One region of the Glaciimonas sp. CA11.2 genome, then DNA from elsewhere that is predicted to be linked to it. Evidence: predicted binding sites of a transcription regulator. Region 1 holds the regulator's gene; the other holds the start of a gene.

Region 1 (12,531 bases):
AAAAATTGCTTACCGATCCACCAGGCAATTGCGGCAATAAATGCCGAGGCCGGAATCGTAAAAATCCAGGCCCAAACAATATTACTCGCAACACCCCATCGGACTGCCGACATTTTGCGCGACGCGCCAACGCCGACAATCGCACCGGTAATTGTGTGAGTAGTAGATACCGGCACACCCAAAATGGTCGCCATAAACAGAGTAATAGCACCGCCTGTTTCGGCACAAAACCCACCAACCGGCTTCAGCTTGGTGATTTTTTGTCCCATCGTTTTAACAATACGCCAGCCACCGAAAAGTGTTCCGAGACTAATAGCGCTATAACAAGATAAAATCACCCACCAAGGCGGCAATGAATCAGAGCCGTTTGAAACACCAGCCGCGATCAATAGCATCCAAATGACACCGATAGTTTTTTGTGCGTCATTACCGCCGTGACCGAGGCTATACATAGAAGCGGACACCAATTGCAAACGACGGAACCACTTATCGACCTTGCGTGGCGTTGAGCGTACAAAAATCCAGGACACCAGCACCATCATAATCGAGCCGAAAACAAATCCAAGCAACGGTGACAGAACAATAAAAGCGATAGTTTTAATGAGGCCAGAAGAAATCAACGCGCCCGTACCCGCTTTAGCTACTGCCGCACCAACCAAACCACCAATCAGCGCGTGCGACGACGACGAGGGAATTCCATAGTACCAAGTTAAAATATTCCAACAAATAGCGCCGATCAGTGCGCCGAACACAACGTAATGGTCGACCACTTCAGCGTGAATGGTGCCCTTTCCGACCGTGGCAGCGACATGTAGCTGGAAAACCGCGATCGCTACAAAGTTAAACACTGCGGCCATTGCGACAGCCTGTTGCGGCTTCAAAACACCTGTGGAGACCACCGTGGCGATAGCATTCGCGGCGTCATGAAAGCCGTTCATAAAGTCGAACACTAACGCCAGCGCAACAAGGAAAGCAAGAACGTAAATACTGATATGAAGAGTTTGCATGGAAAATTGAGTCGTTTTAAATACATCGAGGTGGCACGATAAGTATTGACACTTATTATCGTAGACGGCAGCTGAGTTAGCTGCCCCACCATGGCTCAGCACGTTATTTCAACCGTGCTGTGGCGAAAAACCTTAGGCGTTTTCTACGATGATGCCTTCAATGATGTTGGCGACGTCTTCACAACGATCCGTCACTGTTTCCAAAATTTCATAAATTGCTTTTAATTTAATCAACGTACGTACATCCGGTTCGTCGCGGAAAAGCTTTGACATCGCGGCACGCATGACATGATCCGCATCTGACTCGAGACGATCAATCTCTGCACAAATTTCCAGAATTTTTGTCGAGTTGTCCATGTTGTGTAGTAAAGCTACCGCTGACTTTACTTTTTCTGCACAAGCTAAACATAATTCTGCCAGGCGCTTTGCCTCGGGCGTAATTGCCTTAATATCGTAAAGCGAGATCGTCTGTGCTGCATCCTCTAATAAATCAAGGATGTCATCCATACGCGTGATCAGTTTATGGATATCGTCACGATCAATTGGCGTAATGAACGTCTTGTGCAGCATATCAATCGCTGCATAAGTAATCTTGTCGGCTTGTTTTTCGATGCTTTCAATGGCGTGGACCCGAATTTCCAGATCGTCGAAATTGGTCATCAATGCCACCATTTCTTTCGCACCCTTTACGCACAACTCGGCATGTTGGTTAAAGAGCTCAAAGAATTTGCCCTCGGTGGGCATCAATCGTGCAAACATATTTTCTCTCTCTTCTTCATTAAATCTGGATTAAATCTGTGCTGTAATACAAGGAACTCGTCAATCTAATGCCTGTTACCTGGCAGCAAAAATGATGCATCAATAAACATTACAACGTTATGCCAAGGCATTAGTCTCCACCCTGCGGAGCGGCAAGGCCACCGGCATAGTTCTCAAATTTTGTGTATTGTCCAAGAAACGTCAGTCTCAAGCTACCAATTGGTCCATTACGTTGTTTACCAACAATGATTTCCGCTGTACCTTTTTCCTGAGAGTCAGGGTTGTACACTTCATCACGATAAATAAACAAAATAACATCAGCATCCTGTTCAATCGCACCTGATTCACGCAAGTCTGACATGATCGGACGTTTATTTGGACGTTGCTCCAAGGAGCGATTCAACTGAGATAACGCGATCACCGGGCACTGTAATTCTTTCGCCAAGCCTTTTAAATTTCGTGATATTTCAGAAATTTCAGTAGCACGATTTTCACCTGCCGTATTCCCTGACATCAACTGCAAGTAATCGATGATGATCAATCCTAACTTACCGCACTGTCGAGATAACCGGCGCGCACGCGCCCGAAGTTCCATTGAGCTTAAGGCTGGCGTTTCATCAATATATAGCTGTGCATCATTCATTTTTTGGATTGCATGCGTCAAGCGTGGCCAATCCTCATCATTCAGTCGTCCCGTACGCAGACGATGCTGATCAAGTCGACCAACAGAGCCCAGCATACGCATCGCTAATTGCGTGCCGCCCATTTCCATAGAGAACACGGCAACTGGCAGTCCACTCTCTATAGCGACAGTCTCACCAATATTGATAGAAAACGCCGTTTTTCCCATCGATGGGCGGCCAGCAACAATAATAAGGTCGCCAGGCTGCAAGCCAGATGTCATTTTATCAAGATCAGCAAAGCCGGTTGGTACCCCGGTAATTTCGCTTTGATTGTCGCGGCTATATAGTTCGTCAATGCGCTCGACAACCTGAGTCAATAAAGGTTGGATTTCTTGAAAACCTTGTGCGCCACGCGAACCCTCTTCGGCAATAGCAAAAATCTTCGACTCAGCCTCATCCAGCATCTGCTTCACTTCTTTGCCCTGCGGACTGAAAGCCTGGCCCGATATTTCATCTGCCACTGTAATCAACTTACGCAAGATGCCACGGTCGCGCACAATTTCGGCATAGCGGCGAATATTAGCGGCCGAGGGCGTATTTTGAGCCAGCGCATTGAGATAAGTCAAACCGCCGACCTCCTCTGCCTTGCCGGTACTACCAAGCGACTCAAATACGGTAATGACATCCGCTGGTCTGGAGTTATTGATCAACTTGACGATATGTTGAAAAATAATGCGATGGTCGTACCGATAGAAGTCGTCTGCACGAACGAAATCGGCGATTCTATCCCAAGCGGCATTATCGAGAAGCAACCCGCCCAAAACGGATTGCTCCGCTTCGATTGAATGGGGTGGTACGCGTAGTGAATCTAACTGTGGATCTGAAGGTGGCATGGCGCGAATTATACCTGCTTACAAGTTTAGCTCTGTTGCAGTAAACCAAAAAAAGGACAATAAAAAAGCCGGGAGAACCCGGCTTTTTAACATTTCAACAAATACTCGTAGCGCACTCAATCAAATTAAGCGTGCTCGCCGATCACAGCAACAGTCACGTCAACCAGGACGTCAGTGTGCAAAGATACAGCAACGGCGTGGTCGCCAACGATCTTCAAAGGACCGACTGGCAAACGCACTTGCGATTTTTCAACAGCAAAACCTTGCTTGGTCAACGCCTCAGCGATATCAGCATTGGTAACAGAACCGAACAAACGGCCATCAACACCTGATTTTTGCGAAATCTTCACCGTCAAACCGTTCAATTTTTCGCCTTGCGCTTGGGCGGCTGCCAATTTAGCAGCTGCAGTTTTTTCCAGCTCTGCGCGTTTAACTTCAAATTCAGCAATTGCTGAAGTTGTAGCACGGCGAGCAAGACGTTGTGGAATTAGAAAGTTACGTGCATAACCATCTTTTACACGAACGACTTCACCAAGATTGCCGACATTAACGACTTTTTCTAACAGAATAATTTGCATGTTTTTCTCCTATTTCAAGTCGTCAATTAAACGTTGTGCAGATCGGTGTAAGGCAACAACGCAAGGAAACGCGCGCGTTTGATCGCGGTGTCAACTTGACGTTGGTAAATTGCCTTAGTACCTGTCAGGCGTGCTGGCATAATTTTGCCATTTTCCTGAACAAAATCTTTCAACGTATCGACGTCTTTGTAATCAACGCTAGCAACGTGTGCTGCTGTGAAACGACAAAACTTTTTACGCTTGAACAGCGGGTTTTGTTGTTGACGCTTGTTTTTCAGTTTGCTTTTATCGAACTTTTTACCGAATGCCATTTGAGGCTCCTGTATAAATAATTAGGCCGCAGTTTCAGCTGCAGCAAATTCAGTGATGTGAAATACCAGACTTTTACCGTTGCGACTCTTGCGTGCCAAAAATCCTGTGAACCAGTACTGACCACCCAATACCGTCTGATTGAATCGCCCCGATATCTCGCCTATGGCAAGAGCGGCAATTTCGAACTCAACCTGACGTTGGATACCCGCTTCATGTGGTGACGAACGACTCAGCAATATTGCTGAAACGATCGGGATACCCGCTGGCGTATAACGCAATACTTCGCGCTCTGCGATTTCGGCAACCAATTGAAGCGCGTTGTTGAGTTGATTCACTCCGGTCTATTTGGAAAATGGTGACGCAATGAATGCAAGTTAATCGGCAAAATTAGGCGGCTGCCGGGGCTGATGCTGGCGCAGCTGGTGCTTCAGTACGATGGCTTTTAGCAGCATCTTCCTTTTGCACAGCCTTCATCATTGGCGATGGGCCAGTTTCAGCTTTTTTCAGCTTGACCGTCAGGTGACGCAAAACAGCATCATTGAACTTAAAGCCAGTTTCGATTTCGGTCAGTGTTTCGCTGTCGCATTCGATGTTCAAGCAAACATAGTGTGCTTTTGCCAATTTTTGGATCAGGTAAGCCAATTGACGGCGACCCCAATCTTCAACGCGATGAACGATACCGCCACGTGTAGTGACAATACCCTTATAGCGTTCGATCATTGCAGGCACTTGCTCGCTTTGATCCGGATGGACGATAAACACGATTTCATAATGACGCATGTAAGCTCCTTTTTGGACTGTTGAAAATAGCCCACCCCGGCGTCAAGACGAGTGTGGGAAGAGGAAAGTCGATAACTATACAGTGAAATCCTTCAAAACTCAATGCTCAATACACATGATCGTCATACAGACAAATAGATTGTCAAATTTACTTGCATTCAACTGAATACTGTACAAAAATACAGACTGTTTATATACACAGTTCGCCGGTGGCATAAATCGCAGCATGAACGCCATATTCTCGCACCAGCCCTTATTCGACAACCGCTATCAATATGATCAAATTAACTGCACGCCAACAACAAATACTTGATCTCATCAGGGATGCTATTGAGAACACGGGTTTCCCTCCGACTCGCGCTGAAATCGCATCCGAGTTAGGATTTCGCTCAGCCAATGCAGCTGAAGAGCATTTGCAGGCGCTTGCACGCAAAGGCGCCATCGAAATTTCGCCGGGGACGTCTCGCGGAATACGGCTTCTTGCAAAAGGCCCTAGCCCGACTAGTAAGCGCAATAATGATGACATCGGGCAGCAATTTACCTTACCCCATCCTGCATTAATGCAACTCAATCTTCCATTGGTGGGACGCGTGGCTGCCGGATCACCAATCCTGGCACAGGAACACGTTCAGGCACGATACAACATTGATCCTACCTTTTTTAGCGATAAACCGGATTACTTGCTGAAGGTACGCGGCATGTCTATGCGTGATGCCGGTATTCTTGATGGGGATCTACTAGCTGTCAAAAAAACGGAATCAGCGAGAAACGGTCAAATAGTCGTAGCACGACTGGGCGATGACGTCACCGTCAAGCGATACAAAAAAACTGGCTCTTCGATACAACTACTACCAGAAAATCCAGAATTTGAACCGATCATTGTCAGCGAAGATCAAGATGACTTTGCGTTAGAAGGCTTAGTGGTGGGATTAATGCGGAACTGGGGCTAATCCTTAAAAATGCAATTATCGGCTCGATCAGAGCTGATAATTGCAAGCGTATCAAGGCGCACTTTTTAATGAAGACGTAAGCTAATTAACCTAAATAGCGCATTTGAAAGCCCCTCTCAGGATGAAAAGCGGCATCTCTTAGCGTTAATCAAAACTACTCAAAAATTCCTTAATTACTTTTGAAGCAATAATTTTTAACACCCGGAAAAAATTTCTCCATCAATCAAGACGCCGCCGCTTAGTCAAAATCTGATTAGCGATACCGCGCAAAATATTCACCTCTTCAGTTTCCAACCCTGCGCGTGCAAACAAACGCTTCAGGCGTGGCATCAATTTTTTCGGATGTGCCGGATCGAGAAAATCGATTTCAATCAGTGCTTTTTCCAAATGGGCAAACATACCTTCAATCTCAATCAGATTAGCGGTATCGCCGTGAAATCCGATCTCGTCACTTGACTCACTCTCGCCAGGCGGTTGTTCAGCGCTAGCCGCGACCCGAAACTCATAAGCTAATACTTGCACCGCTTGCGATAAATTTAAGGAGGAATAATCGGGATTCGCCGGAATGTTAATTAATACATTACATTTCTCGACGATTTCATTCGGCAAACCATAGCGCTCGCTTCCAAATAATATTGCCCCAGTCAGGGTTTTATCTGTCGCTAGTTGCTCCGCCACCGCTCTTGGTGCCATCACAGGTGGAGAAAACTCGCGGAGGCGCGCACTTAGCGCAGCTGCATAATTGCACCCGATCAAGGCCTGTTCGACAGTCTCGACGATTCTGGCTGACGATAGAATATCTTGCGCACCGCTTGCTAATGCAATTGCCTCATCACGCTGTAAAACGTCCGGATAGCGGGGATTCACCAGGACCAGCTCGGAAAATCCCATTGTTTTAATAGCACGTGCAGCTGCGCCAACATTGCCGGGACTACTGGTATCAACCAGTACAAAGCGTAGGCGATTGAAAAGAGACGTGTTGGTTTTTGTCAGGTTCATTTAAAATAGCGTCATTCGCAGGTTAATTTTCAGGAAACGCTGATGTTTAGTGTCTTGGAGTATTAGCCGGGAGCCTGTCGGTCTGACCGGATCAAAGTGAAAAATGCACTGAACGAGGACAGATTTTGCCAGATTCGCAGCACCGATAGCCAGCTATTGGTCGAGAAACTGATGAAACATGACCTGACCAGATCATTTTTCAGCCGATTCCGCATAGCCCGTCAGGCCCTTGTTACCGTCAAGACGGCCTGCATCGCTCATTATTAATAATATAGGTTGGTTCTGTTCCCATTAGGCACAGTGCCGCCATTTTAACGGAACCGAATCCAGATATGCATCCTATGCTCAATACGGCCATCAAGGCCGCCCGTCGTGGTGCCGCAGTCATTTCGCGCGCCTCCTTCGATCTCGACCTGCTTCAGGTAGAAAAAAAAGCACATAACGATTTTGTCACTGAAGTTGATAAAAATGCCGAAGCGGCAATTATTGACATTTTGAAGAACGCCTATCCAGACCACGCCATATTGGCCGAAGAGTCCGGTGCGTCCGACAATCTACATGACGAAAACGAAAACGTCTGGATTATCGATCCAATCGATGGCACTACCAACTTCATCCATGGCTTTCCACAATACTGCGTGTCGATTGCGTTACAGCATCGTGGACAAATTACCCAAGCCGTCATCTATGACCCAACTCGTAATGATTTATTTACCGCTAGCAAGGGCGCTGGCGCTTACTTAAATGAAAAACGTATCCGTGTCAGCAAACGCACTCGCATTGCAGATGGCTTGATTGGAACCGGCTTTCCTTTCCGCGAGACCGAAGGGCCGGTCATGGACGAGTACATGAAAATGTTCCGCGTAATGACACAAAACTGCGCTGGTCTGCGCCGCCCCGGCTCGGCTGCGCTCGATCTGGCATACGTTGCAGCGGGTCGCCTGGATGGTTTTTTTGAAAAAGGTTTAAAACCGTGGGACATCGCGGCTGGTACTTTGCTGATTACGGAATCTGGCGGTATCGTCGGTAACTTTGTTGGGGATTCTGATTACCTCTACAAAGGCGACGTATTGGCTGGCAACCCTAAAATATTCGCACAATTGGTTAGTTTATTATCGCCATACGCAAAAAAGTAGAAAAAAACTGAATGGCATCCTATCCTAAAGATGAGGCCAGAATGTCACAAGGGAATAGGTTCAGGGATATCACTAAAGTGGCGTGATTTGAACCAACTGATCGACTCAAATGATCGACGCCTCTGACGGCATCATATGTTTTTATATGATGCCGTTTTCACATCAAAAGCGCCAAATGTTTTGTGATATTTAGCTGCCAATCACCGTGCGATGCGATGAAGGTCGATGGCAATTCAATCACTATTGAAAAACACTAACGATAAAAATTTCGCTACACTTTTAATGACTGAGAGAGAAATCCAAAAATTTCGAACGATGCCGCGCAAACGCGCGGTTTGTTGTTGTTCGCTGTTATACTTCTGCCTTATGCGGCCATTCACCAGTCAAGTGTCGCCGTAAGGGAGCGAGAAAAGTTTAGTTCAGAGGGCTTTTTAGCTGTCTCAACAATTGCTTGCTAGTTCCTGAATTCATTAATCCCGTTTGCCTGCGACTGGCGCCCGAGCGGCGACAGGCCGATATTCTTCTATTGAGCTTCCATGTTATTTTCTGAACTCGGCTTGTCCGATGCCATCGTTCGCGCTGTTACCGAGCACGGCTACACAACGCCTACTCCAATTCAAGCGCAAGCAATTCCTGCCGTGCTAGCTGGCGGAGATTTGCTTGCGGGCGCCCAAACCGGCACCGGAAAAACCGCTGGCTTCACCTTGCCCGTCCTGCACCGCCTGGCTACTTCGCCAACAAACCCGACTGGTTCCCATCGTCCAATTCGCGCACTGATTTTGACGCCGACTCGCGAACTCGCGGCACAAGTCGAAGAAAGCGTTCGTTTATACGGTAAATATTTGCCGTTAACTTCAGCGGTTATTTTTGGCGGTGTTGGCATTAATCCGCAAATCAAAATTTTGAAACATGGCGTTGATATCCTGGTGTGCACACCAGGCCGACTACTCGACCACATGCAACAAGGTACGGTTAATCTGACGCATGTTGAAATTTTGATCTTGGACGAAGCCGATCGTATGCTCGATATGGGTTTCATCCGCGACATTAAAAAAATTCTTGCCGTGCTACCGAAGAAACGTCAAAACTTATTGTTCTCCGCGACCTTCTCGGACGACATCAAGATATTGGCTGATAACTTGTTGAACTCACCAGCGATGATTGAAGTTGCCCGCCGCAACTCCACTGTCGAGGTCATCCAGCAAAAAATACATCCAGTTGATCGCGATAAAAAACATCCGTTACTAGCACATCTGATTAAGGCTCATTCTTGGCGCCAAGTGCTAGTGTTTACCCGCACTAAACATGGCGCAAACAAACTGGTCGAGCAACTTGGTAAAGACGGCATCAGCGGTATGGCAATTCATGGCAACAAAAGCCAATCTGCACGCACCAAAGCACTCGCCGAATTTAAAGACGGTAGTTTGCAGGTGTTGGTCGCTACCGACATTGCAGCACGTGGAATTGATATCGATCAACTGCCGCACGTGGTTAATTATGATCTACCAAATGTTCCCGAAGATTACGTCCATCGCATCGGTCGCACCGGTCGTGCTGGCGCCACTGGCGAAGCCGTATCATTGGTATGCGTGGATGAACATCAAATGTTGAAAGACATTGAAAAGCTGATCAAACGCGAATTGCCAAAAGAAATTATTGCCGGTTTTGAACCAGATCCACATGCACGCGCACAGCCGATTCAATTGCGTAGTGGTGGCGGTGGCGCAGGCAACGGCAATCGTGGCGGTGGCGGACGCACACAAGGTCAACGCACAGCTGGCAAAGCACCCGCCTCTGGCGCAAAACCAAACACGGGTCCGGCCAGAAGCAGCAATGCCAATTCGCAAGCTCGCCCTGCAGCACCGCATCGCTCAGGTGGCCGTGGTCGCTAAGTAGTCTTTATATTCTGTGGCTGTCACAATGGCCGCGTCATTTTTCCTACGAAAATGACGCGGCCATTTGTATATTAAATTACCAAAAAGCGCTGTGCCATTTCTCTGTCTTATATTTGTTAATGTGACTTTCTTCAATTTAAAAGACATTGCGATACTCAATCGCCTGCGCTAAATGCCGCGGATGCAATCTCAAATTTATAGTGTAATTGACGACGCCCAACGATTCAGCATACTCAAGCATTTTTTTACATAGGCGTAATTTGAGGACAGCTAATCTAATCGTATGATGGCTGGCAATTTGAATGAAACGAGTGGGTGACTTTGAAGGAAACGCGGACGAGATTAAGGCGCTTCAAACGCTCAGCAACGGTCAATCTCTGATTTTTACGTACTGTCCAAAAAATAAAAAAGGCCTGTCAAAGACAGGCCTTTTTTATTCAATATGGTCGGAGTACAAGGATTCGAACCTTGGACCCCCTGGTCCCAAACCAGGTGCGCTACCGGGCTGCGCTACACTCCGAAGACACGCATAGTACACGCAAACTATGTCGCAGCGCAAAACAATTTTACAATTATGTGATATTTATTTTTGGCATCAAATTTGGATACCAAATCTCAATGCGCAGTTCGACAAAATCATGAAAAGAAGCCCGGCTTTAATCGATACTTTATTCTGCAAATAATGTCTCCACAAACCGGTGTTACGAGAGATTATTTAAAACAATTTTTAACATTAATTGTAAGTGACAACAAAACGGTCGCTCTTTTTCACGGATCTTTAAAATGACGACGCTACGTGATTTAATCAATGCATCGTTTGCATCTACTTGGTTGAGGGCTAGTGCTCGTCACCAGAAACGAAAACCCGACCAAACGATACGATTGATAACAATCGACAGTCAATAATAAAAATTACTTCCTCCGTCCTCAGAGCTTCATAGACACAGCGACTTCGGCTGTTATTCAAAAGCGCATCCGATTCAGCCAAAGCTGTTAAAAACATCACAACTAATGCTGCTAATTATGTTCTTCCGATATTAATACTCGCAAAAAAGTATCGGGCTTTGACCTTATAGTATCAAGGCGTATCAGAACTGAGTGCTAATATCATCCCAGTACCCAAAAATAAATCAAAACGGAGACAAGTATGAAATTCATCGCTAGAAGCGCGTTGTGCGTCAGCCTATTCGCAGCAACTGCAACAGCCACTATTAATGCGTCTGCCGTCGATCTGGTGGTTGCTACGGTCAATAATGGTCATATGATCGAGATGGCCAAACTAGGGAAATTCTTCGAGCAAGCCAATCCTGATATCAAATTAAAGTGGGTCACGTTAGAAGAGGCCGTTTTGCGCCAACGTGTCACGACCGATATCGCCACAGGCAGCGGCCAGTTCGATGTGATGACGATCGGGATGTATGAGGCACCGATTTGGGGTAAAAAAGACTGGCTCGTTGAGTTGAAACCAGACGCTGGCTACGACGTCGACGATCTTTTACCCTCAATCCGCACAGGTTTATCAGTCGGCGGCAAGCTATATGCCGCGCCATTCTATGGTGAAAGTTCCATGATTATGTATCGTTCCGATCTGGTCAAAAAGGCAGGAATGACCATTGAAGACCGTCCGACGTGGGATCACATTCGTGAGGTAGCCGCTAAAATCAATGATCCTGCCAATGGCGTGTACGGTATTTGTTTACGTGGCAAACCTGGCTGGGGCGATAACATGGCCTTTATGACGACCATGGCGAACTCGTTTGGCGGACAATTGTTTGACATGAAGTGGAAGCCGCAATTCACCAGCGAACCGTGGAAAAAAGCCGTTACCCTATACGTTGATCTGCTAAAAAACTATGGACCTCCAGGCTCATCTTCCAACAGCTTTAACGAAATTTTAGCCCTATTCAATCAAGGTAAATGCGGAATCTGGATCGACGCCACGATTGCGGCCTCATTCATTACCGATCCAAAACAAAGCAAGGTCGCTGACAAAGTGGCCTTTGCTCAATCCCCGGTCGCAGTGACTGACAAAGGTGCAAACTGGCTGTGGGCATGGTCTTTGGCTATACCAAAGAGCTCCAAACACGTCGATGCTGCGCAGAAATTTATCCGATGGGCAACGTCGAAGGAATATATTGCTTTGGTGGCCAAAGAAACCGGTTGGAGTAACGTTCCGACTGGCACCCGCAAATCCACTTACGCCAATCCTGAATTCCAAAAAGTCGCTAAATTTGCAGCAGCGGAACAGAAAGCGATCTACTCAGCCGATCCAAACCACAGCACCTTGCCACAGTCGCCTTATGTCGGCGTGCAGTTTGCGGCTATCCCTGAGTTCCAGTCGATTGGTGCCATGGCCGGGCAACAACTGAGCGCAGCCTTGCTGGGCAAAGAATCGGTCGACAAAGCGCTGGAAATTTCGCAACAAGCAGCCGATCGCGAAATGCGTAAGAGCGGCTATTACAAATAATCCTCCAACACTGAAGGATTATTCCGATTGACCGCAGGCGGCTGGCCATGGATTGCGGGCCGCCTCCGACTTTACGTGCGAGTACACCATGAAACGACTCACAGCGCGGCTTCTGCTCACGCCTGCGATGAC
Region 2 (12,531 bases), 740 kb from region 1:
AAATGGCCAAATCCATGCTGCGTCGTTCCAACACGATTATCGCGGCAATGCTGGTCAAACTAGGTGATGCAGACGGTATGTTGTGCGGCTTGGTCGGACGCTTCGATGGTCATCTGGAACATGTTGGCGACATCATTGGTTTGCGTGAAGGCGCGAAAGGCTTTGCCACGCTCAACGGATTAGTGCTGGATCGGCACACGCTCTTCATTGCTGACACCTCCGTCAACGATGATCCGACTGCCGAACAATTAGCGGACATTGCCGCCATGGCGGTTGAAGAAGTACGGCGTTTTGGCGTGCCGCCAAAAGTGGCATTTTTGTCGCATTCCATGTTCGGCTCCAGCACTCGCCCATCGGCTTTGAAGATGCGCGCAGCAAGAAACGTATTCGCCGCGCGCATGCCGGATGTGGAATCCGATGGTGAAATGCACGGCGACGCAGCATTGAGCGCAGATATCCGTGCCCAATATCTGCCAAAATCGACACTGACCGGAAACGCTAATGTGTTGATCATGCCAAATCTGGATTCGGCCAATATCCTGTTCAATGTATTGAAGATGACCGGTGGACAGGGCGTCACAGTTGGCCCGGTATTATTGGGTGCGGCGGCGGCGGTGCATGTTCTGACACCTTCCGCTACCGTACGCAGGGTGGTCAATATGACAGCGTTGGTGGTGGCGAATGCGATCTCTAAAAAGCAGGGTAACTAATGGCGTCGCTTAGTTAATGTGAGCTGGCAAATCTCATAGGTCACAAGATGCTCTCCCCGACGGTTGTTCAGGGAGGGCATTTTTGTTTATAGCGTTAAATTAAAATAGGACGGCATTTGTTAAGTTAAATGTTGTATTTTTATCCTTTATTGTTTTCCTCAGCATAGTCGGCTGTGAGCCTGTTAGAAGTGGATTTTAGGGAGAGCTTTTAACATCTGAACGGGAAAGCTGCACGGTTTTATGCAGATCAATCAAAAAATAGAGAAAGACAAGTCAGGATCGCGGTAATATCGCGAGCACAAGTGGAGCGGTGCATGAGGAAAAGTGCACGAGGAACAGTGCAGCTCAGCAGTTCAGGTGCGCACCTTAGGAGCATTTGGCCGAATCGGGATACCCAGACAGCGCGAATACCTCGGATAGTTGCAAAGGAGCAAAGTGAATGAGGTCATTTAACTCAGTCGTGCCTTCCCAGCTTAGCCGGTGATGACATCTAATTTTTAAACGTTTGACTAATGAAAATCTACAAAAGAGGGTTATATGCAAATTAAAGATAAATGTTTTCTCATCAGCGGTGGCGGTTCCGGCCTCGGCGCAGCAACTGCACGCATGATCATTCAAGAAGGCGGGCAGGTTGTTATTGCTGATCTGAATCAGGAAGCTGGTACCGCGTTAGCCAGTGAACTTGGCAGCCGTGCACATTTTGTCGTGACCGACGTTAGCAATGAAGCGAGTGCTCAGGCGGCGGTCAATGCGGCGGTGTCAGTGTTTGGTGGATTGCACGGCTTGGTCAATTGTGCGGGTGTCGCACCGGCTAAAAAAGTACTCGGTAAAGAAGGTCCACACGGTTTCGATGATTTCGCCCGTGTAATTCAGATTAATTTAATCGGCACATTCAATATGCTGCGTTTGGCAGCAGAAGCCATTAGTAAGACTGAACCGAATGCAGACGGTGAACGCGGCGTGATCATCAACACTGCTTCAGTTGCAGCGTTTGACGGTCAGATTGGTCAAGCCGCTTATGCGTCGTCCAAAGGCGGTGTCGTGGCGTTGACGTTGCCGGTGGCACGCGAATTGGCACGTTTTGGTATTCGTGTGATGACTATTGCGCCGGGCATTATGGAAACGCCGATGTTGTTGGGTATGCCAACCGAAGTGCAAGATGCGCTGGGTAAGACAGTACCGTTTCCAGCGCGTATGGGTAAGCCGGCAGAATTTGCCGGGTTGGTAAAAACAATTGTCGAAAACGCTTATCTTAACGGCGAAGTCATTCGTCTAGATGGCGGAATCCGGATGACTGCGAAGTGATACCAGTCGTCAGATAACAAAGATTGAAGCATCAAGGCAGTGCGAAGGAAATGGATAGTCGCATTTGCTTTGATGTCATTAATAAAGACTCTTTATTCGGACACTTGCCCGATATGCGTTGGGCGCCACGCCGATGCCACTTAAATACAATACGCAAAAGATCGGTTTCGGTGTCTGTTGATATTCCCCATTGCAGGCCGGATGCTAAAAAGATTGTCCGTGTGTCTGCCGGATCAAAGATGAGAACAATTTAGGAAAAGGTTTCAAAGCGTGTATCAAAAAATTGGTGCGAGACTCGTTACCAAAGCAACGTTGTAACTGCCGTCCCACCCAAAGTCGCCTGCCGAACTGCGTTTTCCATTGATCCACATATTGCTGCTCCATTTGATGCCGGGTAACATGATTCTGTAAAAAAGCATCTATGCATCTGAAGGCGATCTGGGTGCCATGTAGCGACATGCTCATCCCATTGCCACATAACGGAGAAATCATGCCAGCGGCATCACCTATGAACAATATATGATTTTCTGCCTGGTTTTTTTTCTCAAAACTGATCTGGGAAATAGTAAGAGGCCGCTCATAACAATCCTCCATTGAAGAAAATACCTTTTTTAAAAAAGGGTTCTTTTGCAAGATATTCTTTTCCATGAGCGGAATTGAGTTGCCACTCAAGTGCAAATTTTCAGCCGTGGTCATGTAGCAGAGACAATAACGGTCATCCTCTATTTTCGAAATGCCGCAATACCCATCCTTAAAATTATGCAGGGCAATTACGTCCGCATTGAGATTCGCTCGCACATGGTATTTCACGCCAATATAATTATTCAGTTTCGTAGATTTTTTCAGAGTGAAAGCTCGTTTCCACTTTACATCGAGATTGCTGCGCTTCCCAAACGTTCCGCAGATAACCTTTGCCTGGAAATTTCCTGCAGAGGTCTGAATATGGAATAAAGACTTTTCAAAGGCAATATCCATCACCTTGGTGGCCTCATATAAAACCACCCCGCTGGTCTGTGCGAAGACAGCCAACGCCGCATCTATTTTATGTCTGCTTATGCCAAAGCCCCCAAGCGGCAATTCCTGCTCGATCGAGGCCCCATTGGGTGCCGAGATCAATACCTTCCGAATGATAGGCAGGTTCCAGTCATTGAGAGGCTGCCCTAACTCTTCCAGAAACTCCCAGCTCTCCATGGAGATATATTCCCCACAGACCTTATGAAAAGGATAGGTTTCTTTTTCGAAAAGAGCCACGGAATAGCCCTCTCTGACTAATTGAATAGAAAGAGCCAGGCCGGCCAGCCCTCCGCCCGCGATGGCTACATCATATGGATTGGCATTGTTCGACTCAGAACGTTCAACGTTCATTTTCTGTCCTGCTCACTATCAACCACCGGAACGCCCATTTCCATTGTATGGTGTAAGGATCGGCGCCAGCCTCAAACAGTATTTTCTCCCAATCCCTTTGCGTAAAACCCCGCAGGACGGATACCGGGGCATCATTTTTTACCAGATAAGAGCTTGACAACCATCCGGTCAACCACCGTATGGCGTAATACGCTATACGGTGTCGGTGCAAATCGTTGATATACCAGCCGACTCTTGCTTTTCCTCTCATCCACCCTAACATGAACACCAAGTCCTCATCCGTAAAGTGGTGGCAGAACAAAGAAGAAAAAATGATATCCGGCTTTTCTTCACCGAAAAGAACATCTTGGTAATCCGAGTGTATCCACTTTGCATTTTCTCCCTGCCATTTCCCCCGGGCTACTTCTATACAATACGCATTACTATCAATACCGGTTACGCTCACCTCGATCTGCCGCTGCTTGCAGTACTTGCTGAGTACCCTCAGGTTGTCACCGCCACCGCAGCCGATCTCGCAAATAGTCACCCGTTTTCTGTTGTTTAATAATTGCTTAAGCCCGGATAGGCTGATAGCGTGACCGCCGAGCCACGTATTGATGAAATCCAGTTCCTGCATAGTCTTTTCAATATCTTTAAAGGCAATCCCGTCACCGTCGAGCAATTCTTTTTGGTAGCTCCGCTTTGAGATATCCATAGATTTTCCTGATCAGGTTAAAAGACAGCTTTTACGCGTTTCTGAATTTATTTTCTCAAAAGCGGCAGTCTACGGATTTTCCAAATTGGGCGACTCTGTTCGATCCACAGCCGTTTGGGATTTTAAATAGCCTGCCGAGAAGCCTTCCATGTCTTTGCAGTTCACAAAAAATAGGCGAGATCGAGCCGGCATGATGGTCTTTATTCCAAAAGAGGCTGCTTAAAAAAATCAAGGGAGCAGTTTTAGCAAAATGTCAGTTATGGCAGTCTTCATCATCGCCTGGAAAAATTGAAACCAGACGCCAACATTTCGTGGGAGTCTGCGCCAGAACGCTATTCCGGCAAATCAGGATTTTCTCATCACAGAACCAAATATTGTCAAACCTGGGCCAAAGGCGAGGGAAACAATGATTTTCCCGCTAGATATAGTTGCATCCTCTACTAAATTTTTCCAAATGTGGGGAAGAGTCGCCGAAGACATATTCCCGCGAGAAAAAAGAATTTCTTGGCTATGTTGAACCTGATCTTCCCTTAATCCGAGCAAAGACTGAACCGAATCAATTATTTTTGGACCTCCAGGATGAATGGCAAAAATACCATTTTGAAAAATTTCTTTTATGGGAAGCTGAGCCTCACTAAGCATTTCAGAAACAAAAGTCAAAACATGCTTGGCTATTTTTTTAGGAACCTCTCTGGAAAGCGTCATTGTCATCCCCCAACTATCAGGTGACCATGTCATCAGTTCTTCTGTGTCTTCAATGATTTCTTCCTTGATCACGATGAGTGCCAAAGTATTCTTCGATTCAGCATCAAATGGCTGCAAAGAATATTTTATATGGCCATCCGCAAAAAGGCTTTGAATCACTATTTGCTCTGGTGAGTGATCAGTAAGATTGACATGAAGACTGCACATTTCTGTATGAACAATGTCGATCGTATTAACGCCCGCTGATGGGGAATTTTTCTTTTTTTGCAATGCCGATAGCAACCCTTCGGCGAGGCGAATACTGGGAATGGAAGCATAACAACCCATATGATAGGCATGGGTGACATTTGTTTTTTTCATCCATCTATTAAGATTTACGAGACTTTGAGCCGGACTCGGTGAAAAGTAGCCGGTACAACTCACATGAATAATATGTTCAGGTGGATGAGACTCTTGAGGGAAAAATCTATGAAAAAGAGAGCGCGATCTTTCTCGGAAAAATTTCGTTCTTTGCCCCATGTCTTTTCCATAAAGGGAAGTTGTAGGAATATCTCCCTGAGGCAAATTCAAGTTGTATAAGCGCAATTCATCCCACTTAATATTTCCTACATCGAGGACATCAAAAGAGCGAGTGGAAATCCGCGATTTTTTACAACCGAAGAGCTCAAAACTCTTGCGCATTTTAGAATTAAGTTGATCCCATGATTCTTTAATTTCTCCATTTTCCTTCGGTGTCCGTAGAGTCTCCACGCGCGCATGGGCAGCCGCCAGCCAACATAAGATATCATCCTGATCATAAGTGGCATGAGGCATGACAACTGTAAAATCAGAAAGTTGAGCAATTATTATGGAAGTTGTGGTCATTCTTCACTCCTCGCTTAAGAAATTAATCTTGAATGCCTGAAACTTAAACTTAAACTTAAGAAAAATTTTGTCGATTCACTTAATTTTTTGGAGTAGCTATGAACCACGCCTAAGCTTGCTGCTCAAGCCTAGCATCGGAAACTGGAATGTTTTACAGCTTGACTTTCATGCAAACCCAATGAGAATGCAGTTGCCATTTCTGATAGACTTGTCGGCTAGGTAATTATTGCCGTGAATTTTTGATGGTGGCTGAAGGGGGTAAATGAAACGTTATCTCCTTGATAGTGGTGTCTTCTGCTGCGTGGCTTGTGAATTGGCACGTTTTGGTATTCGGGTGATGGCTATTGCGCCTCGCATTATGGAAACGCCGATGTTGTTGGGTATGCCAACCGAAGTGCAAGATGCGCTGGGTAAGACAGTACCGTTTGCAGCGCGTATGGGTAAGCCGGCAGAATTTGCCGGGTTGGTAAACACAATTGTCGAAAACGCTTATCTTAACGGCGAAGTCATTCGTCTAGATGGCGGAATCTGCATGACTGCGAAGTGATGTCAGTCGTCAGATAACAAAGATTGAAGTATCAAGGCAGTGCGTAAGAAAGTGACAGTCGCATTTGCTTTGATGTCTACGAACCATTCACTTAATCAGGACTATTCTTTCTAAAATTCGCCCGATATGCATGAGGTGCTACGCCGAGGCGCTTGTTAAATACAATGCGCATGCGATCAGCATTGCCAAAACCACAATCGTATGCGACCGCCTTCAGCGCGTCATCGGTACTTTCAAGAAAATAGCGGGCCGTATCTACGCGTGCGCGTTCGACAAACTCATGTGGTGTCACGCTTGTCAATTGCAAAAACATACGCGCAAAATGACGTGTGCTCATACCAGCCACTTCGGCGAGTTTTTCGACCGTAAAGCGTTCTCTAATATGCTCCATCACATAGATTTGTACCTTGGCGACTGGCGATGTATCGTCTGTGGGAGCAACGAGGAAAGGACTAAACTGAGATTGACCACCCCGACGCTGAGCAAACACGACCAGGCGCTTTGCTACCGCAAGTGCGATCTTTGGACCGTGATCTTCTGCTACTAATGCCAGCGCACCATCAATCCCTGCCGTCACACCAGCGGAGGTTAGCAGATTTCCATCGCGAATGTATATACGATCAAGTTGAACCCGCGCACGCGGAAATTGTTGCGCTAATTGCGGTGCATTTTGCCAGTGTGTCGTGACATGGCGATCATTGATCAGCCCTGCGTGGCCAAGTGCAAAGGCACCCGTGCATATCGATCCAAAGCGTTCGCAGCGTGAAGCGACATTAATTAACCATGCGATTAGCTGCGAATCTGGTGCGTCAATTGGTAGCTTGGGTCCACCTGCTACTAACGCGGTGTTATAGGGGCCGTTGGCTTCGGCAAACGTTACATCCGCAAGCAAACGCATGCCGTTCGAAGCGCGCACGGCATCCTTGGTTGCGCTTACTAATGTTATCGCATAGCCGTTACCGGGAGAAACGAAATTATTTGCCTCAACAAAAACATCGAGCGGTCCGGCAACATCAAGCGCTTGAACACCAGAAAAAATCGCAATGGCAATAGTTCGCATCGAAGATACCCTTGAGTGAGTCAAATAGCCGGTCGGACGTAGAGCGGCGGCGTCGCGAAATATCGCACTTTCAGATCATTTTGTAGCTGATTGTCGGTGGGGACGCCACGCCACGTCCGAAAGTTTTTTGGCTACCGAACGAAATACTACATGAAATCATAGTATCGGTGATGGCTGGATAAGGCGTGCGGTTGGCTGTGTTCAACGCATGCTCCGCATTGTACCGAAGCATTCTTCCCATTAAAGTGAACTGCATTGCACGCTAGCATTAAGAGAGTCAGGCGCGCAAGGAATGGCTGACTTCTGCCACATTTGATCGCGTGTAATTGTCACGACTATGGTGTCTTTTGTATCTGTTGTGATGATTGTCGGCCACTTTTTATTTGAACAACGCATTGTCGCTGCCTTGATCAGCGCAGTGCGATCTGGAGAATTTTATGAGCAATTTTATCGCAGGTATCCACGTTCCTGATAGCCGGATGGCGCGGGACGCAACGCAACTGGTTCGAGACACTGAAACGGATTTATTGTTTCATCATTCGACTCGGGTATTTTTATTTGGCGCATTGACTGGAGAGCGCAAAAAGCTGAAGTACGATCCAGAACTGCTTTACATCGGCGCCATGTTCCATGATATGGGGCTCATCGAGACATATAGTAGCAAACATGACCGCTTCGAAGTGGATGGCGCAAACGCCGCACGTGATTTTTTAAAGGGATACGGTATTGGCGAGGCTGATATTGAGCAGGTGTGGGACGCCATCGCATTGCATACTACGCCGGGAATTACACAATACAAGAAACCTGTTGTGGCACTGGTCACGGCGGGTGTCGAAATGGATGTGCTGGGTTTTGCCTATAGCGATTTTACCGATGCGCAGCGAAACCAGATTGTGCAAGCGCATCCGCGTGGTCTGCATTTTAAAGATAATATTATTGATGCTTTTGCTAAAGGTACCCGTCATAAACCGGAGACAACTTTCGGCAATATCAAGGCCGATGTACTGGCACTTAAAGATCCCACTTATAAACGCATCAATTTTTGTAGCCTGATTCTTAAGTCATCATGGAACGACGATAATCAGAATGGGATTTGCTGCAACAATCCCGGTCATCATAAGAGCGTTTAATCTTCCGACTTTCCATGGCACCCACTTTCTATATTTAGCCCACGCTACTATTACCGTGGTTTCTCATTTACAAGGGATCTGTCTTCCAGGCTATTGAATCGATGGCTTTTGTTGACTAGCGAATGGGTGCAATTTGATCGCTTTGTTGCTGTGGCGGCCCATCAATGATCGTATCAAGCGGATCGGTGTTGTTTCGGCCAGACGATTTCACTTCAATCGGATCAAGTGCGGTGCGTAGGCGCGGTAATGCCTGTGGATAATGAGCGGCGATGAAGGAAATCATTTCTTCACGGATGATGCAACGTAAATCGAAAGCGGTACCAGAATCTTGGGCGCTTGTGAGTAGACGAACTTGCATCGCCCGTTCGTTGACATCTGTTATGTGGAGCACACAGACCCGGCCATCCCATAACGGCGAGGACTTGCAAATGCGTTCAAATTCGACGCGTAATGCTGGTACCGGCACTACAAAATCCAGCCACAAAAAAACGGTGCCGAGAATTGTGGAGGAATTATGTGTCCAGTTTTCAAATGGGTTCTCGATGAACCATTGTAGTGGCACGATCATGCGACGTTCATCCCAGATGCGTATCACAACAAAAGTGCCGGTAATTTCTTCTACGCGTCCCCATTCGCCTTTGACGATGAGAACATCATCGATTCGTATTGGCTGGGAAAACGCTATTTGTAGTCCTGCAATAAAATTACCAAGAACCGGTCGCGCCGCCATACCGGCGACCAACCCAGCCACGCCCGCAGATGCTAACAAGCTTGCGCCAAATTGTTTGGCTCCGGGCAAGGTGAGTAGGACGAAACCAAGTCCGAGCAGGCCAACGATAAAATGTGCGCTGCGCGCCAGTACGCGGGTTTGCGTCAGGATTCGACGCGCCTTTAGATTGTCGATCACGTCGGCTGGGTTGCGATTGACTACGGTGACAGTGACCGCCTTGATGCATTGCATGGCGAGCCAGGTAAGTGCAAGAATGAGGCCGACTGAGGTCAGGTAAGACAAAGGCACTAGCCATGGCGTATCTTCCGGCGCGCCGGTTAGCACTATTCGGATCGCGAATAGCAGCATGCAAACCTGACTCGCACGAAACGCGATGATGGTTGCATTGGTCGTAAACGGTCGATTACCGGCTATACGCCGTAACAGAAAAATTCCTGCGCGATGCAATATTGCGGCAAGTAGGCATGCCACGAAAGCGGTAGTAAGAGCGATCAGACCCGAACGTAATGGTCCCTGATGTATCTCGGACAAAAAGCTGAAATCCATAGGCAAATATTTCCTCCGTACATGAAGCATACAGGAAGGCTCGCCTGACCGGTGTTATCGGGGGCTAAGCGCCTTACTCGCGTATGAGAAAAATGCTATTTTAGCTATGGATGTTTTACGGATTAAAATGAGTTTGGCGATCTGAAGTATGAATGTTGTCTAGCAAATCCGCATAGCGTTTTTAGTGAAGCAGGTGAGCAAATGTCGAGGCCAGTAATCAATTACGATAGCTGTGCCGTTCTTCTCCGGTTGCTCTGACCAGTATAGCAATCTCTTGCGCATTTTTTTTGTAACTGAAATTGGCAGTAAAAAGCCGACTGGGAAGTCGGCTTTTGTTTGACTTATAAATTCTGGTTTACCATTAATTCATTCGTCAAATCAGTTCTTCAGCTTATTCGGTCAATTGAAATTAAGCAAAATTCGCTGCAGCAAAATCCCAGTTTGCCAATGCCCAGAATGCTTCCAGGTATTTTGGACGAGCATTGCGGTAGTCGATGTAATACGCGTGTTCCCACACGTCCACTGTGAGCAGTGGTTTTGCATCGGTTGTCAGTGGTGTTGCAGCGTTTGAAGTCGAGACCAGATCCAGCGAGCCGTCAGTCTTTTTGACCAGCCATGCCCAACCGGAACCAAAGGTGCCAACTGCGCATTTGGTCAATTCAACTTTGAAGTTGTCGAACGAACCCCATTTAGCATTGATCGCATCAGCCAGAGCGCCGGTAGGTGCGCCGCCGCCATCTGGGGACAAGCTGTTCCAGTAGAACGTATGGTTCCAGATTTGCGCTGCGTTGTTGAAAACGCCGCCAGAAGATTTCTTGACGATATCTTCTAGTGAGGCGGTTTCGAATTCTGTACCTGGAACCAGATTGTTCAGATTGGTCACATAGGTTTGGTGATGCTTGCCGTAATGGAATTCCAGTGTTTCTTTGGAAATGTGAGGTGCCAATGCATCAAGTTCATACGGTAGGGGTGGGAGTGTGTATGCCATGGTGTGTCCTTTCTAAGTTTTATGGGGCTACTGAGACCCTGTTAGGTCTGTTGTGTTTTGTCCTGCTTTGTGCAAATCAGGGCAACGTTAAATCCGCCTTCAAACCGATTACATAAACCAATTCCGGTACTGCGATGCTTTCCAACCTTTCGTACGGCTCCAGTTTTTACAAGCATCATCTTGCTGACCGTGATCGCTTTATGAAGGGTTTTTGCGCTACCTAACCACAGAGATTCCACAGGTTCAAGGGCGTTATTGTAAAGCGCTTATCTATTCCATGCAGCAATCAGACGAATTCAAATACCTTTATTGCAAAGTCACGCTAGTCGAACGTTGGCTGGACACTATCAATACCGACTTTCGCACTACCTTCTGCCAACTGTATTGTGACGATCTGACGCGGTTGGAGTTCCTTTGGCGCGCGCAAAACGGTGCCTTTTGCATTGGTCACAATGGCGTAACCACGCTCAAGTGTCCGTTGTGGATTTAGCAATTCCAGTTGCGCATTAAGTGCCTTTAGTGCGACCCGGGATTGTTTGTTTTGGTTCGTGAGCGCATGTTCGAGGCGCCGTGTTTGCTCTAGTAAAAGAATTCTTGCGCGGCGCGTGTCCGGTAATTGTGCGGTTAAGCGTGTTCGCAAATGCAGAAGGCTATAGCGCGACTGTCTTAACGGAATAGTAGTGGCGTGCATCAATCGGGTTTGCAGGGTTTGTGATTTCAGGCGCTCATGGCCGATTGTGGTCGCAGGGCTAACCAGGCGACGGGTTAGCCAGTCAAGGGTCTGGCCGGTTTCGCCGAGTTGTCTGCGGACTGCGCGAGTCATATCAGCGGCATTGCTTGCTATTAACGACAGCCAGTCGTTGCGGGGGATTGCTGCCAGTTCGGCGGCAGCCGTCGGGGTCGCTGCACGGACATCGGCAGTGAAATCGGCAATCGTGACATCAGTTTCATGACCGACGCCGGAAATAACCGGCATCGTTGCCGCAGCGATGGCACGGGCGACGCTTTCATCATTGAATGACCAGAGATCTTCAATACTGCCACCGCCGCGGCAGACCAGCAATACCTGGCATTCGTTACGCGATGAGGCGGTGTTGATTGCTTTAGCAATTTTTTCCGCGGCACCTTCGCCTTGAACCGGCGTGGGATAGATGACCACGCGGACATGCGGTGCGCGGCGGGCCAGCGCTGTCAGAATGTCGCGTAGCGCTGCCGCTTGCAGACTGGTAACAACGCCGATACAGGTGACGAACTGTGGGATAGGGCGCTTGCGAACAGGATCGAAAAGACCCTCTGCATTGAGTTTTTCTTTAAGTCGTAAAAATGCTTCGTATAGGTTTCCAGCGCCAGCCCGGCGGATGGCCTCTACATTTAGTTGGTAGTCGCCACGCGGTGCATAGAGCGTGACCAGGGCGCGTACCTCGACCTTATCTCCCTCGCGCGGGGTAAATCCGGCATGTTGCGCACGGCCTTTGAACATGACCGAGCGCACTTGTGCACCGTCATCTTTTAGCGTGAAATACCAATGACCGGAGGCCGCCTTCGTAAAGTTGGATATTTCGCCGGAAACCCACGTTAAGGGGAAACTGCGTTCTAACATACGCGCCACGGCCTGATTGAGGGCGGAGACAGAGAGCACGGGTGCGCTGCCGACGCGACTGTCGGCGGGTGGGGCGAAAAGCATTGAGACCTTCGGTGAGTGGCTTAGTTATTTATTTGCAAAAACACAATGGGATGTCATTCGAATGGCATTTAAATGTGACTTATTATTTGGCTGATTACTATGATTGCGTATTTGAAGCGATGCTACCCACACATTCAAGGCGCTATTGTAGAACGTAAAGCGACGAAAGACGGTCTGGAAGACACTTACTCGTTGTGCTCTTG

What was found. Region 1 encodes LexA, which represses DNA repair genes until DNA is damaged. Its sites were predicted from a motif close to ACTGTATNNNNATACAGT; they were not measured.
Region 2: RGU75_RS14970 (3-oxoacyl-[acyl-carrier-protein] synthase III C-terminal domain-containing protein) is a predicted target of LexA. The motif match lies at 5,784-5,801, and genes of this name have one in related genera.

The regions. Positions count from the first base shown of each region.
Region 1 is NZ_JAVIWL010000001.1:4,200,011-4,212,541, reverse strand. Features, by position in the region: gene RGU75_RS18275 (inorganic phosphate transporter) at 1-1,007, opposite strand, end outside; gene RGU75_RS18270 (DUF47 domain-containing protein) at 1,140-1,766, opposite strand; gene RGU75_RS18265 (replicative DNA helicase) at 1,897-3,282, opposite strand; gene rplI (50S ribosomal protein L9) at 3,408-3,860, opposite strand; gene rpsR (30S ribosomal protein S18) at 3,887-4,171, opposite strand; gene priB (primosomal replication protein N) at 4,193-4,507, opposite strand; gene rpsF (30S ribosomal protein S6) at 4,560-4,952, opposite strand; gene lexA (transcriptional repressor LexA) at 5,228-5,902, shown strand; gene RGU75_RS18235 (RNA methyltransferase) at 6,122-6,901, opposite strand; gene RGU75_RS18230 (inositol monophosphatase family protein) at 7,234-8,037, shown strand; gene RGU75_RS18225 (DEAD/DEAH box helicase) at 8,574-9,929, shown strand; tRNA gene RGU75_RS18220 (tRNA-Pro) at 10,376-10,452, opposite strand; gene RGU75_RS18215 (sugar ABC transporter substrate-binding protein) at 11,080-12,399, shown strand; gene RGU75_RS18210 (sugar ABC transporter permease) at 12,488-12,531, shown strand, end outside.
Region 2 is NZ_JAVIWL010000001.1:3,460,858-3,473,388, forward strand. Features, by position in the region: gene RGU75_RS14950 (NADP-dependent malic enzyme) at 1-710, shown strand, start outside; gene RGU75_RS14955 (SDR family NAD(P)-dependent oxidoreductase) at 1,248-2,015, shown strand; gene RGU75_RS14960 (NAD(P)/FAD-dependent oxidoreductase) at 2,220-3,380, opposite strand; gene RGU75_RS14965 (methyltransferase domain-containing protein) at 3,370-4,074, opposite strand; gene RGU75_RS14970 (3-oxoacyl-[acyl-carrier-protein] synthase III C-terminal domain-containing protein) at 4,420-5,643, opposite strand; partial or broken gene RGU75_RS14975 (SDR family oxidoreductase) at 5,945-6,190, shown strand; gene RGU75_RS14980 (GlxA family transcriptional regulator) at 6,282-7,250, opposite strand; gene RGU75_RS14985 (HD domain-containing protein) at 7,688-8,380, shown strand; gene RGU75_RS14990 (mechanosensitive ion channel family protein) at 8,496-9,656, opposite strand; gene sodB (superoxide dismutase [Fe]) at 10,066-10,644, opposite strand; gene xseA (exodeoxyribonuclease VII large subunit) at 10,967-12,328, opposite strand.